Regions from separate parts of the Bacillus sp. 41-22 genome, predicted to be linked through region 1. Evidence: predicted binding sites of a transcription regulator. Region 1 holds the regulator's gene; each other region holds the start of a gene.
The links. The regulator Rex, encoded in region 1, represses fermentation and respiration genes when NADH is low (regulators of the CRP and FNR family bind a similar motif). The targets are predictions, from matches to a motif close to TTGTGAAATATTTCACAA.

Region 2: the regulator Rex is predicted to act here: its motif matches at 1,962-1,979, upstream of nirB (NADPH-nitrite reductase large subunit).
Region 3: the regulator Rex is predicted to act here: its motif matches at 1,247-1,264, upstream of LCF45_RS06650 (formate/nitrite transporter family protein).
Region 4: the regulator Rex is predicted to act here: its motif matches at 1,587-1,604, upstream of adhE (bifunctional acetaldehyde-CoA/alcohol dehydrogenase).

What each region holds. Positions count from the first base shown of each region.
Region 1 is NZ_CP084035.1:260,256-263,960, forward strand. It holds gene LCF45_RS01510 (ABC-F family ATP-binding cassette domain-containing protein) at 1-759, opposite strand, end outside; gene LCF45_RS01515 (redox-sensing transcriptional repressor Rex) at 947-1,576, shown strand; gene LCF45_RS01520 (YdiK family protein) at 1,606-1,797, opposite strand; gene LCF45_RS01525 (CPBP family intramembrane glutamic endopeptidase) at 1,794-2,543, opposite strand; gene groES (co-chaperone GroES) at 2,946-3,230, shown strand; partial or broken gene groL (chaperonin GroEL) at 3,268-3,705, shown strand, end outside.
Region 2 is NZ_CP084035.1:2,063,025-2,066,729, reverse strand. It holds gene LCF45_RS10610 (excalibur calcium-binding domain-containing protein) at 1-897, shown strand, start outside; gene ric (iron-sulfur cluster repair di-iron protein) at 1,101-1,808, shown strand; gene nirB (NADPH-nitrite reductase large subunit) at 2,054-3,705, shown strand, end outside.
Region 3 is NZ_CP084035.1:1,307,101-1,310,805, reverse strand. It holds gene LCF45_RS06660 (TrkH family potassium uptake protein) at 1-54, shown strand, start outside; yybP-ykoY riboswitch at 93-265, shown strand; gene LCF45_RS06655 (TerC family protein) at 345-1,139, shown strand; gene LCF45_RS06650 (formate/nitrite transporter family protein) at 1,349-2,200, shown strand; partial or broken gene LCF45_RS06645 (cyclic-phosphate processing receiver domain-containing protein) at 2,228-2,538, opposite strand; gene LCF45_RS06640 (prepilin peptidase) at 2,553-3,275, opposite strand; gene LCF45_RS06635 (LutC/YkgG family protein) at 3,388-3,705, opposite strand, start outside.
Region 4 is NZ_CP084035.1:4,209,912-4,213,616, reverse strand. It holds gene LCF45_RS21600 (O-acetylserine dependent cystathionine beta-synthase) at 1-403, shown strand, start outside; gene LCF45_RS21595 (bifunctional cystathionine gamma-lyase/homocysteine desulfhydrase) at 407-1,540, shown strand; gene adhE (bifunctional acetaldehyde-CoA/alcohol dehydrogenase) at 1,800-3,705, shown strand, end outside.

The DNA.
Region 1 (3,705 bases):
GTCTAAATATTTACTGTAGTTACCAACAAATCGTCGGCTTTCCTTATTAGAAATTTCGTATACTTGTGTAACGAGTTTATCTAAGAAATAACGGTCATGGGAAACGATTAAAATCGCGCCAGGATAGCCTTGTAAATATTGTTCAAGCCATGTTAGTGTCTCGATGTCCAAATGGTTTGTAGGTTCGTCTAAAATAAGTAAGTCTGGTCTAGTTAATAATAATTTCCCAAGAGCTAATCGAGTCTTTTGTCCACCACTTAATGTGGAAATTTTCGTCTGATGCGTTTCAACTGGGAAGCCAAGACCGCTTAAAATTGAGCGTATATCCGCTTCGTACTGATAGCCGCCTTGATCTTTATAATCTAATTGTAATTGGTCATAATCAGCTAATAATTTCTCATATATAGCCGCATTTGAAAAGTTTTCTTCTTTTCCCATCTCTTGCTCTAGCCTTCGAAGTTTTGTCTCCATCTGCTGCAAGTGTGTAAAGACGGTTAACATTTCATCCCAAATTGTTAAAGACGTTTCTAATCCGGTATTTTGAGCTAAATACCCCATTGAGACATCTTTCGGTTTTATAATTTCACCACCATCATGAGATAACTCGCCAGCTATTATTTTTAATAATGTAGATTTTCCAGCTCCATTTCGTCCGACTAATGCGATACGATCTTTTGTTTGTACTTCCAATTTTATGTTTGCAAGAATCGTTTCTGCACCGTATAATTTCGAAAGCCCATTCACTTGTAATAATATCAATGTTTTCACCTCAAATAATTTCTTAACTTTGCCATGTTTATATTTCTCAATCATACTAAAAATAGTGTATAGTTTAAAATAAAGAGAGAATACTTCTTCTCTTTATTATACAAGGAAATTCATGAGTACTAAACTTCTGTATTTGATTCAAGTATAAGAATAAAGATAGGAAGAGAGGAGAGGTTATATGGATCAGCAAAAAATTCCACAGGCCACTGCCAAACGATTGCCTCTATACTATCGATTTATCCAAAACTTATCTCTTTCTGGTAAGCAACGTGTTTCATCAGCCGAATTGAGTGAAGCGGTAAAGGTTGATTCCGCAACTATTCGAAGAGATTTTTCATATTTTGGAGCGTTAGGGAAAAAAGGATATGGATATAACGTAAATTATTTATTATCATTTTTCCGTGAAACACTCGACCAAGATGATATAACACGCGTGGCACTTATTGGAGTAGGTAATTTAGGGACCGCTTTCTTACATTATAATTTCACGAAAAACAATAATACAAAAATTGAAATGGCGTTTGATGTTAGTGAAGAGAAAGTTGGAACAGAAATCGGAGGCATTCCTGTATATCATTTGGATGAACTAGAAGAACGTTTATCAACTGATATACAAGTGGCAATATTAACGGTACCCGCTACAGTAGCGCAATCTGTGGCAGATAGATTGGCAGAAACGAACGTGCATGGTATTTTAAATTTCACACCAGCACGCTTAAATGTGTCAGAGAATATAAGGATTCATCACATTGATTTAGCTGTAGAGTTACAAACTCTTGTTTACTTTTTGAAGAATTATCCACAATAAAACGCAGAGGAGATGACCTCTGCGTTTTATTATTGTTTTTTCTTTGTGAATTTAACTAAGATAAGGCGAAGTGCCAAATTAAAATCAATTGTTGCCATAACTGCAAATAGTATTGTCCACATATTCCAGATTGTATCTGTTACGTTCGTAATGGCGAAGCGTGTAAAGATACATCCAAGAAGAAAGTACAATGCAGCCATGAACAATGGTGAGTTTCTCATACTAAAAATCCTCCGATAAAGCCTTGCATTTTTTCAGCTTCTTTAATCATTTCTTGAATTTGCTCATTGCTTACTACAACTTGAGCAACTGCAACTAATGTATTCATTGCAACATGAGCTGCAATAGGAACTATAATTCGTTTCGTTTTTACGTATAAAAAGGCGAATACGAGCCCCATAGAAGTGTATACCAATAAGTGAGTAAAATCAAAATGAATCGCCGCGAATACAAGTGAACTAATAATAGCGGCAATAAAGAAGTTAAACTTCTTATAAAGTGTACCGAATAAAATTTTTCTAAATACAATTTCTTCCAAAATAGGTCCTATTATAGATATGACAATAAGGAACCAAGGTGTCGTTCTTGCGATGTCCATAAGTCTTGCTGTATTTTCAGATCCCGGTGTAATCCCTAATAAACGCATTTCGATCATACCGGCAATGCTTTGCGAGAACAGCGCTAAGAAGAAACCAATAAAAATCCACCCAATTGTAGCTGGAACAGTAGAGCGCATTTTATCTAAATGCCTGTCACGAATGTCTGTTCTGAGTAACCAAAGTACAACGCATAATGCAATGAAAAAGCTAATGATAGCCCAATGACCAGTTATGAGTTGAAGTTTTTCCTCTCTAGTAAATCCCCTATTATCGTATAGTCCAGTTTTCAGGAGAAGCGGTAACCCGGCAATGCCTGATAACTGCATTAAAATGTATGTAACGATAATCCACCAATATTGTTTTTTCAAATGGTTTAACCATCCTTTCTAACGCTAGTGTATGAGATAAGGTAGGATAACATGTAAATATGCTACCTACGATATAAACTTTCATTTGAATTATATTTTTTTTGTAAATAAGTATTTGAAAATAAAATAGGAGACAGGAAAAAGTTGTACGTTTAGCGAAAACAACTTAGGGTGTCTTTCATATTGTAACATACAAGAAGTGGGAACAACGATTCATATAGTAAAGGCAGTAGAAGAAGTAATGATATCTAGGAAAGTGCATAAAGTAATTTGCGAAAAAATTATGATTTTTTTACTTGCAAAAGAAATTGAGATTATTTATTATTAGAAGTGTGTTAGCACTCGTGTGACTTGAGTGCTAATAAATAAAATTTACATAACAAAATGAGGAGGTTATTGTTCATGCTAAAGCCATTAGGTGATCGCGTTGTAATTGAACTTGTTCAAGCAGAAGAAAAAACAGCAAGTGGTATTGTATTACCAGAAACTGCAAAAGAAAAACCACAAGAGGGTAAAGTTATTGCAGTAGGTACAGGCCGAGTGCTTGAAAATGGTGAGCGTGTTGCTTTAGAGGTAGCAGCAGGTGATCTTATCATCTTCTCAAAATATGCAGGTACTGAAGTGAAATACGAAGGTACAGACTACTTGATTTTACGTGAAAGTGACATTTTAGCAATTATCGGTTAATTATATACATTTTAAAAATCCAAGGGGGTCAATTATTATGGCAAAAGATATTAAATTTAGTGAAGAAGCACGTCGTTCGATGCTTCGCGGTGTCGACACTCTTGCAAACGCAGTAAAAGTAACGCTTGGACCAAAAGGTCGTAACGTTGTACTTGAGAAAAAATTCGGTTCACCACTTATTACAAATGACGGTGTAACAATCGCAAAAGAAATCGAATTAGAAGATGCATTCGAAAACATGGGTGCGAAATTAGTAGCAGAAGTTGCTAGCAAAACAAACGATGTAGCTGGTGACGGAACGACAACTGCAACTGTATTAGCGCAAGCTATGATTCGTGAAGGTCTTAACGTAACAGCTGGGTGCAAACCCAATGGGTCTTCGTAAAGGTATCGAAAAAGCTGTTACTGCTGCAATTGAAGAATTAAAAGCGATTTCTAAACCAATCGAAGGTAAATCTTCTATCGCACAAGTAGC
Region 2 (3,705 bases), 1.8 Mb from region 1:
ATTGGTGTAGCTTTATTTTTTATAGCTTTTATTCTTTTAATCTTATGTATCATTTCATTCTTTAAGAAAAATGGAAAAGCAAAACAATATGGTCGTCCTACTGTTATTCTTTTTATGATTTCAATTATATTAATAATGACTGGCTCAACAAAATCTGAACACCCAGTCGTAGAATTTTTTTCTACTTTAAGTTTCATTCTATTTATATTTTTCCTTGTTCTAGCAATCTTATCTGTAATTAAGAAAACCGGTGTAGCAAAAAAGCAATTTATAATTACAGCTGTTTTATTTGTCATTTTTGTTGCGCTATCAGGTATTTCAAGTCCTTCTTCTGAAAAAACGACAGTAACGAATAAACAAGTCGCTTCTAATAGTGAAGAGAAAAAAGATGACAAAAAGAAAAAGGAAGTAGAAAAGAAAGAAGCGGACGAAAAAACTCGTAAACAACAAGAAGATGAAAAACGCCAAGCCGAAGAGCAAGCTCTTAAGCAAGAAGATGAAAAGCGTCTAGCTGATGAACAAGCTCGTAAACAACAAGAAGAGCAAAAACGTCTAGCTGATGAACAGGCTCGTAAACAACAAGAAGAGCAAAAACGCCAGGCTGATGAACAAGCTCGTAAACAACAAGAAGAGCAAAAACGCCAGGCTGATGAACAAGCTCGCAAACAACAAGAAGAGCAAAAACGCCAGGCTGATGAACAAGCTCGCAAACAACAAGAGGATCAGCAAAAAGTACAGCAAGCTCAAACACAACCAGCTGCAAGTAACAATAGTAATGTAACTTACAAAAATTGTACTGAAGTTAAAAACGCTGGAAAAGCTCCATTATATAGAGATCAACCAGGTTATAGCTCTAAACTTGATCGTGATGGCGATGGAGTTGCATGTGAAAAATAGTAGTAAAAAAGAAGCTTCTAGTAAGCTTCTTTTTTTATTATCAGAAACTATTGCGACGAATTACCCTCCCTCTCCCTTTTATAAAACTCATTTTATTATTCTCAAAAATGACACATAATAAGTGATTTAAATCACCACATTGATTTTAATTTAACGCTATTCTTAATTTAGATATTACATTTAAACTTTATGGAGGCATTCATATGAAACATACATTTACTGAAACTTCAATTATCGGTAAGATTGTTACACAATTTCCGAAAGCTAGTGATCTTTTTAAATCATATAGAATAGATTTTTGTTGTGGTGGTAGTAGACCACTTATTGATGCAATTAATGAAAGAAATTTATCGGCAACAGAGGTAATTACAGAGTTAAATACGCTTTATCATAAAACAAAACTATTAAACGAATCTGAAATTGATTGGAAAAATGCTTCTTATCAAGAATTGATTGATTATGTTGTAAATAAGCATCATCGCTATTTAAATGAAGAGTTGCCACAGTTAAGTCCATATGTGACGAAAGTATTACGCGTTCATGGGGTAAGTCAGCCTCATTTAGCTCAAATTCATAAACTATTTCATGAACTTAAAATGGAATTAGAACAACATTTAATTAAAGAAGAAACGGAAGATTTCCCATTAATTTTAGAATTCGAACAAAATCCAACTGATGAAAACTATGCAAAGTTACGTAAAGTAGTAGATGCGCTCGAAAATGAACATAACCACGCTGGCAATATTATTAAAGAACTTCGTAAGGTGACAAATGACTTTACTCCACCAGAAGGAGCTTGCGGCACTTATCGCCTTGTTTACCAGCGCCTTGAAGCCATTGAATCTGATTTATTTGAGCATATTCATTTAGAAAATAATATTTTATTTCCGCGTGCAATTTCAAGAGCATAAATAAAGTGCAGGACATGAGTATAAATGCTCCTGTCCTGCTTTTTCATTGTGTAAAAAATATTTACACTTCCCCTCTACCCATATAACCATATTCCCTTTCGCTTCTCCCTTCACATAAATCCGAATTTTAACAATTTGTGAATCATTATAAAAATGTGATAAATATCACATCTCCCCCTTTTTTAATTTTCTATAATGGAAATATAATTCTTTGTTCAACTTTTCACATAGAAAGGGAAATGAATATGAAAAAACGTTTAGTTATGATCGGGAATGGTATGGCTGGCATACGCTGTATGGAAGAAATATTAAAACATGATAGTGATTCATATGAGATTACTATTTTTGGAGATGAACCACATCCAAACTACAATCGCATTATGCTCTCTCATGTTCTACAAGGCAAAACAAATATGCAAGATATCATTATGAATAAATATAGTTGGTACGAAGAAAACGAAATAACTTTATATACAAACGAGAGAGTTCAAAGTATTAACCGAGAAGAAAAAATCATTATTACAGAAAAGAATCGTACTCTTACATACGACAAACTCATTATCGCAACAGGTTCTAGTGCTTTTATTTTACCAGTTGAAGGTTCCACCCTTCCTGGTGTAACAGGATTTCGAACAATTGAAGATACACAATTTATGATGGATACCGCTAAAGAAAAGAAAAAGGCCGTTGTCATTGGTGGTGGATTACTCGGTTTAGAAGCCGCAAGAGGTCTTATTGACTTAGGAATGGACGTACATGTTGTTCATTTAATGCCTAGCTTAATGGAGCAACAACTAGATACGAAAGCAGCTTCCCTATTGCGTGAAGATTTAGAAGCGCAAGGCATGAAGTTTCTAATGGAAAAGAAAACTGTAAAGATTCTTGGTACAGACCATGTTGAGGGCATTCAATTTGAAGATGGTGAAGTTGTAGATTGTAATTTAATCGTAATGGCTGTCGGAATACGCCCAAATACTCAAATAGCAAAAGATGCTAGTTTACTTGTAAATCGCGGCATTGTAGTCAATGACTATATGCTAACAAATGATGAATCCATTTATGCAGTTGGAGAATGTGCAGAACATGACGGTATCGCATATGGACTTGTTGCCCCTCTTTATGAACAAGGCGCAATATTAGCAAAACATATAACGAATTTACAAACTAATGGATATACGGGCAGCATCGTCGGTACACAGTTAAAAGTTGCAGGTTGTGATTTATTCTCTGCTGGTCAAATTTATGAAGATGATCAAACGAAAGCAATTTCAATCTTTGATGAATGTAAACGTTCCTATAAAAAAGTATTAATTCGTGACAATAAAGTCGTCGGTATCGTTTTATATGGTGATGCAACTGATGGTACACGCCTCTTTAGCATGTTAAAGAAAGAAGAAGATATACAAGAATATACAGCCGCTTCCCTTCTTCACAAAGCTGGTGAAGAAAGTGAACTTGACGTTGCTACAATGAGTGCGGATGACACAATTTGTGGATGTAATGGCGTTACGAAAGGTACAATCGTTCATGCCATTTTAGAACAAGAGTTAACTACTTTTGAAGAAGTTAAAGGATGCACGAAAGCCGCAGGGTCTTGTGGTAAATGTCGTCCGCTTGTGGAACAAGTTCTAGCTCATACACTCGGAGATGCTTTTGATGCTTCTGCGCAGTCTGCTGGTATGTGCGGATGTACAACTTTATCACGTGACGAAGTCGTCGCCGCCATTCACGAGAAAGGTTTAAAATCGCCAAAAGAAGTACGAAATGTACTCGGTTTTGCACATGAAGACGGCTGTTCGAAATGTCGTCCTGCTTTAAATTACTATTTACGTATGGCGATTCCGGAAGAATATGTAGATGATAAATCATCCCGTTACGTTAATGAAAGAATGAATGG
Region 3 (3,705 bases), 1.0 Mb from region 1:
CGTAAAAAACAAAGAAAAATAAAATATCCCAACGAAGATATTTTAACAGGTTGACAACCGTATAAATTATCCATATAATGAGAGTACAATAGCATATCTCCAAAGGGGAGTAGCGTCCAAGAACTATTTCTTGGAAACAAAGTCGTCATTACGTAGAACTTAGTTCTTCCGGCTTTGTTGGCATTTTCATTACATATGTCTAGCAAGACCTTTGCCTATCAACGGCAGAGGTCTTTTTTGTTTTCAAATTCCTTCCACCGTTGATACGCAGGAGTATGGGGAAACTAAACAGTGGGGAACTTCTTCACTTGTTTAGTCTTTATAGAAATGAGAGGAGAATGTACATGGATGTATCATTATTATTGGAGTATGGTTGGGTATTACTCATCCTAATTGCACTAGAGGGGATTTTAGCGGCTGATAACGCTCTCGTTCTCGCAATTATGGTAAAACATTTACCAGAAGAAAAACGAAAGAAAGCACTATTTTATGGATTAGCAGGAGCGTTCGTTTTCCGCTTCGGATCACTATTTATGATTTCGTTCCTAGTAGATGTATGGCAAGTGCAAGCAATTGGTGCGATTTATCTTATGTTTATCGCGGGGAATCACTTATTTAAAACGTATGTTAAAAAGAATACACATGAAGAAACAGAAGAAAAAGAAGCAAAGAAAAAACAAGAGAACTTTTGGTGGACTGTATTTAAAGTCGAAGTTGCTGATATCGCCTTCGCAGTTGATTCAATTTTAGCTGCTGTTGCATTAGCAGTGACTTTACCGAAAACAGGATTAGGTACGATTGGTAGTCTTGATACAGGTCAATTTATCGTTATCTTTACAGGTGGACTTATCGGATTAGTTATAATGCGATTTGCAGCAACTGCTTTCGTACAAATATTAAAACGTAAACCAGGACTTGAAACTGCAGCATTTTTAATTGTAGGTTGGGTTGGTGTGAAATTAACAGTTTATACGCTAGCACACCCTGCTTTAAATGTCCTTCCGCATTCATTCCCAGAATCCACTCCGTGGAAGCTTACATTCTGGATTGTATTAGTTGGAATCGCAGTTTGCGGTTGGTTCTTCTCGAAAGAAGTAGAAGTAAAAGTAGAAAAGAATTTAGACGAAAAAGCGCTGTAATTACAGCGCTTTTTCTTTTTTCTCGTTTCAATTCCCCTCTCTATTTTCAGAAAAAATTCCATTATACTACCTTTTGTAAACGCTTCCTTTCTAGATGTATGTCCTTTTTGTGAAATATTGCACAAACTTATTGAAACTATGAACAAATCCATGTACCTTATTCATATAAGGAGTATTTATAGACGATGTATTAAAGGAGCGTATTACTCATGCTAGAACAAGGATTAGATTACGTTGTAAAACTGGCTAAGAGCAAAAAACAAATGCTAGATATAAATCCAATGCAATATTTCATTCGTGCTGCACTTGCGGGCATTTATATCGGTTTTATTATTGTACTATGTTTTAAATTAGGTAACTTTTTTCATATTGCAGATTCACCAGCAACATATTTAGCTTCCTCCATGTTTTTCGGAATTGCTCTCGTACTTATTATATATGGCGGCGCTGAATTATTTACTGGCAATACGATGTACTTCACAGTGGCAACTTTAAGAAAAGAAACAACGATTTCTGATACACTTCGCAACTGGGTTGCTTGTTATGCAGGTAACTTAGCTGGCGCTTTATTCTTTGCCTTACTATTTTACGCAACTGGAATTTTCGAAGCAATTGATCACAGTCATTTAATGAATAAAGTTGTTGAAGGAAAGATGAATACACCTACAATGCAATTATTCTTTAAAGCGATTTTATGTAACTGGCTCGTATGTCTTGCCTGCTTCTTACCTTCTCAAGTGAAAGGTGACACAGCAAAAATATTAATGATGATGATGCTCGTTTTCACTTTCTTTTTATCTGGTTATGAGCATAGCATTGCAAACTTATCACTGTTTGCTTTATCTTTAGTATCACCACATCCTGAGACAATTTCTTTTGCGGGCGCTATTCATAACTTAATTCCAGTTACAATCGGTAACATTATTGGCGGATCCGTATTTGTCGGTATGGTATATCATTACTTAACAAAGAAAGCACCTGTTGTTGAACAAGAGAAAACTCAATTAGTTGGAGCTCAAACGGAGGAAATTATTCCTTTACAAGCACATATGAAACATTAAAAACTCCAAAGTTTTACTTTGGAGTTTTTAGCTCCCTACATATTTCAAGGCAATATAAGGATTAATTTCCCCGTTTTCCTTCCCTCTCTCTATGCTCTTTTTCATCTGATGCATACCGATGACATCATTTGTATGAAGGTGAATTTCATTAACATATAAACCTTCGTTGCAGAAAGCTTCTACGAAATCTAACCCACTTTTTTGTCGCCATCCATATTATAATCGAGGGAAATAATATTCACCTCATTATCCCTAACAATTTGCAAGGCAGATTCTACTGTAGTTGCCAAAACATATCCGTATGGGCAACTTCTTTGATCATCCATATATACATTCATTTTCTATCTCCTCTCTATTTTGCATATGTGACCAACACATAACATATTGCTCCAAGGCTAATAAAAGGTCCGAACGGAATTGGAGTTCTTATGTTTATACGTTTTAGCGCTATACTTATCCCGAAAAAACAAAGACTAAAGCAAGATGCTAAAAATAAAGTTATAAAAACCCCTTTCACTCCGACTATACATCCGAGTAACGAAAGTAATTTCACATCACCTCCGCCAAGACCATCTGGATAAATCTTTTGCATGCAATATAACAAAATGAATATAGTTCCACTACCAGCTAAACTATCTATCCAAGTAACTAACGGTACAAAAATACATTCTAAAATAAGCAAAAGCGCAAACCAAATTAAAATACGATTAGGTATTAGCATATATACTAAATCTGTAACTGAAATAATTAGAAGTAACGAAAAAAGCGATAAAATGATGATGAGCTCTCTTTCCATTCCAATTACATATACAGTAAGAAAAAATAAACTGCCTGTAACAAATTCAAATACTATGTACAAACTTGAGATTTTGCTCTTACAATTCGTACAACGCCCTTTTTGTATACAAAATGAAATGATTGGAATAAGTTCTTTCGGCTGTAACGTATACTTGCAGTAATGACAGTACGAACGCGGTTTAATAATAGATTCCCCTACTGGAACTCTCATCGCAATCACCATAAAAAAAGAACCAAACACCATACCTATTAACAATGCATATAAATAAGTGAACATCCCTTCCTCTCCTTTCCAAAAGAACATAACAAAAAAAGGAGAGAACTTCTACTTCATATTATCTTTATTCTATTAAAAAAGCAGGCCGTTTTCCGGCCTGCTTTCCCCTATTTTATACGATGAAATATACTGCTTTTAACGGCCCGTGTACTCCGACAACAAGATTCATTTCAATATCCGCAGAGTTACTTGGTCCTGTAATAAAGTTAATACAAGATGCGACTGCTTCACCTTTTTCCACACGAGAGTTCATATGTTGAACTGCCTGTGTAATACGCGGTACAAGTGTTTCACGTGGAATAATAGCAAAGTATACAGTCGGTAAAAAGTGTAAAGAACGCCCTTGTCCTTTATGACTTTGTACAACAATCGTACCAGATTCAGCTAAAGTATAATCACTAAATGCAATACCGATATTCGCTTTTTCCGC
Region 4 (3,705 bases), 1.3 Mb from region 1:
TGCAGGGGCAGGAACTGGCGGTACGTTTATGGGAACTGCGTCTTATTTAAAAGAGAAAAACATTGATATTAAGACGGTTATTGTAGAACCAGAAGGATCTATTTTAAATGGTGGTAAAGCTGGTTCACATGAAACAGAAGGGATTGGTCTTGAATTCATCCCGCCATTTTTAAAAACATCTTATTTTGATGAAATTCATACAATTTCTGATCGACATGCATTTTTACGAGTAAAAGAGTTAGCGCAAAAAGAAGGCCTTCTCGTTGGGAGCTCTTCAGGAGCAGCGTTTCATGCAAGCTTACTTGAGGCAGAGAAAGCAGCACCAGGTACGAATATTGTAACGATTTTTCCTGATAGTAGTGAGCGCTATTTAAGTAAAGACATATACAAAGGATGGGAATAAAAAATGAGAGCAAAGACAAAATTAATTCATGGTATTCGCATAGGAGAACCTTCAACTGGATCTGTAAATGTACCGATTTATCAAACAAGTACGTATAAACAAGAAGCAGTTGGTAAGCATCAAGGATATGAATATTCACGTACAGGCAACCCAACACGTGCAGCTTTAGAAGAAATGATTGCTGTATTAGAAAACGGTCATGCTGGATTTGCATTTGGTTCAGGAATGGCTGCTATTACAGCAACAATTATGTTGTTCTCAAAAGGAGATCACGTCATTTTAACAGATGATGTTTATGGCGGAACGTACCGTGTTATTACGAAAGTATTAAACCGCTTCGGTATTGAGCATACATTTGTAGATACAACAAACCTAGAGGAAGTTGTAGAAGCGATTCGTCCAAATACGAAAGCGATTTATGTAGAAACACCAACGAACCCATTACTAAAAATTACTGATATTAAGAAAATATCTGCTCTTGCTAAAGAGAAAGATTTATTAACAATTATTGATAACACATTCATGACGCCATATTGGCAGTCGCCAATTTCTTTAGGAGCAGACATTGTGCTTCATAGTGCAACGAAATATTTAGGAGGACATAGTGACGTAGTTGCAGGCCTAGTAGTTGTAAATAGCCCGCAATTAGCAGAAGACCTTCACTTTGTACAAAACTCAACAGGAGGTATTCTTGGCCCACAAGATAGCTTCTTACTACTTCGTGGTTTAAAAACATTAGGAATTCGTATGGAAGAACATGAAACGAATTCACGTGCGATTGCCGAGTTTTTAAATAACCATCCAAAAGTAAATAAAGTATATTATCCAGGTCTTGAATCCCATCAAAACCATGAACTAGCAACAGAACAAGCAAATGGATTTGGTGCTATCATCTCATTTGATGTAGATAGTGCGGAAACGTTGAATAAAGTACTTGAGAAACTGCAATACTTTACACTTGCTGAAAGCTTAGGAGCAGTAGAAAGTTTAATTTCTATCCCATCTCAAATGACACATGCATCAATCCCAGCAGATCGCCGTAAAGAATTAGGAATTACAGATACATTAATTCGAATCTCTGTTGGTATTGAAGATGGAGAAGATTTAATTGAAGATTTGGCACAAGCACTAGCATAATAAAAATGCACTGCTAATATAGAGCAGTGCATTTTATTATATTAATTTGTGAAATATTTCACAAATTAGACATACACAAATGAAATGATTTCATGTATATTGAATTCATGAAATGTTATTCACGAACAAAATTGTAAAATGTTTCACAATCAATGGGATTCATGTAGGAAGGTAACTCTATTTTTTTACGCTAATCGGGACTTTTTATGACCTATAGGGACTTATAAAGTCCAGAATAGCAGAATAGGAGGAAATTTACATGGTAGTCAAAGAGAAAGTTGTAAATGAAATGCAAGAGGTAAAAGAGATGATTGATACGTTAGTAGATAACGGTCAAAAAGCTTTACAAGCATTAGAAAGTTTTACACAAGAGCAAATTGACAACATTGTTCATGAAATGGCGCTTGCGGGTGTCGATCAACATATGCCGCTTGCGAAGTTGGCTGTTGAAGAAACGGGCCGTGGCGTATATGAAGATAAATGCATTAAAAATATTTTTGCCACTGAATATATTTGGCATAGTATAAAGAAAGATAAAACGGTAGGGATTATTCATGAAGATCCTCATGAAGAAATAATAGAAATCGCAGAACCTGTCGGTGTAGTAGCTGGGGTAACGCCAGTAACGAACCCAACATCGACAACAATGTTTAAAGCATTAATCGCGATAAAAACGAGAAATCCAATTATTTTCGCATTTCATCCTTCTGCACAAAACTGTTCCGTTGCAGCGGCAAAAACAGTATATGATGCAGCAGTGAAAGCTGGTGCACCAAAGCATTGTATTCAATGGATTGAAAGACCTTCTGTGGAAGCAACGAAACAATTAATGAACCATGATGGTGTCGCACTCGTTCTAGCAACTGGAGGGGCTGGTATGGTGAAATCGGCTTATTCTACTGGTAAACCGGCGCTAGGTGTAGGGCCAGGTAATGTACCATGTTATATAGAGAAATCGGCACATGTAAAACGTGCTGTTAATGATTTGATTTTATCGAAAACATTTGATAACGGTATGATTTGTGCGTCAGAACAAGCCATCATTGTAGATAAGGAAATCTATAATGATGTTAAAGCAGAAATGATTGCAAATAATTGTTATTTTGTAACAGAGGAAGAGAGAAAGAAATTAGAAAAGCTTGTTATTAATGAAAATACATGTGCAGTAAATAGTGATATTGTTGGGAAATCAGCACAGTATATTGCTGAATTAGTAGGAATTACTGTACCTGAACATACAAAAATGCTTGTAGCTGAAATTAAAGGCATCGGAGCAGCGTATCCACTATCTCGTGAGAAACTGAGCCCAGTGTTAGCTTGTGTAAAAGCAAATTCATTAGAAGAAGGATTTACATATTGCGAAGAAATGTTAGAGCTTGGTGGCCTAGGGCATTCAGCGGTTATCCATTCTACAAATAAAGAAGTACAAAAACAATTTGGGTTACGTATGAAAGCCTGCCGTCTCATTGTAAATGCACCTTCATCACAAGGTGGAATTGGTGATATATATAATGGATTTATTCCATCACTTACGCTTGGTTGTGGCTCCTACGGGAAAAACTCAGTTTCCCAAAACGTAACGGCGACTCATTTATTAAATATAAAAAGGTTGGCAAATAGAAAAAAGAATATGCAGTGGTTCAAATTACCACCCAAAATTTATTTTGAAAAACATGCGACAGCATATTTAGCAAACATGCCTAACATTTCCCGCGCATTTATTGTAACGGATCCAGGGATGGTTGAGCACGGTTATGTAGATACAGTTACGCACTATTTGCGTAAGCATACAAATGATGTGAAAGTTGAAGTTTTCTTTGAAGTTGAGCCAGATCCATCAGATGAAACTGTATTTAAAGGTGCGGACATGATGAAAAGCTTTAAACCAGATGTAATTATCGCGCTTGGTGGCGGTTCAGCTATGGATGCAGCAAAAGGGATGTGGCTATTCTATGAGCACCCAGAAACGACATTCTATGGAATAAAACAGAAGTTTTTAGATATAAGAAAACGTACATGTAAGTATCCGAACTTGGGAAATAAAGCACAATTTGTTGCCATTCCAACAACATCAGGGACGGGATCAGAGGTGACGCCATTTGCGGTTATTACAGATAAGAAAAATAATATTAAATACCCGCTTGCGGATTATGAATTAACACCAG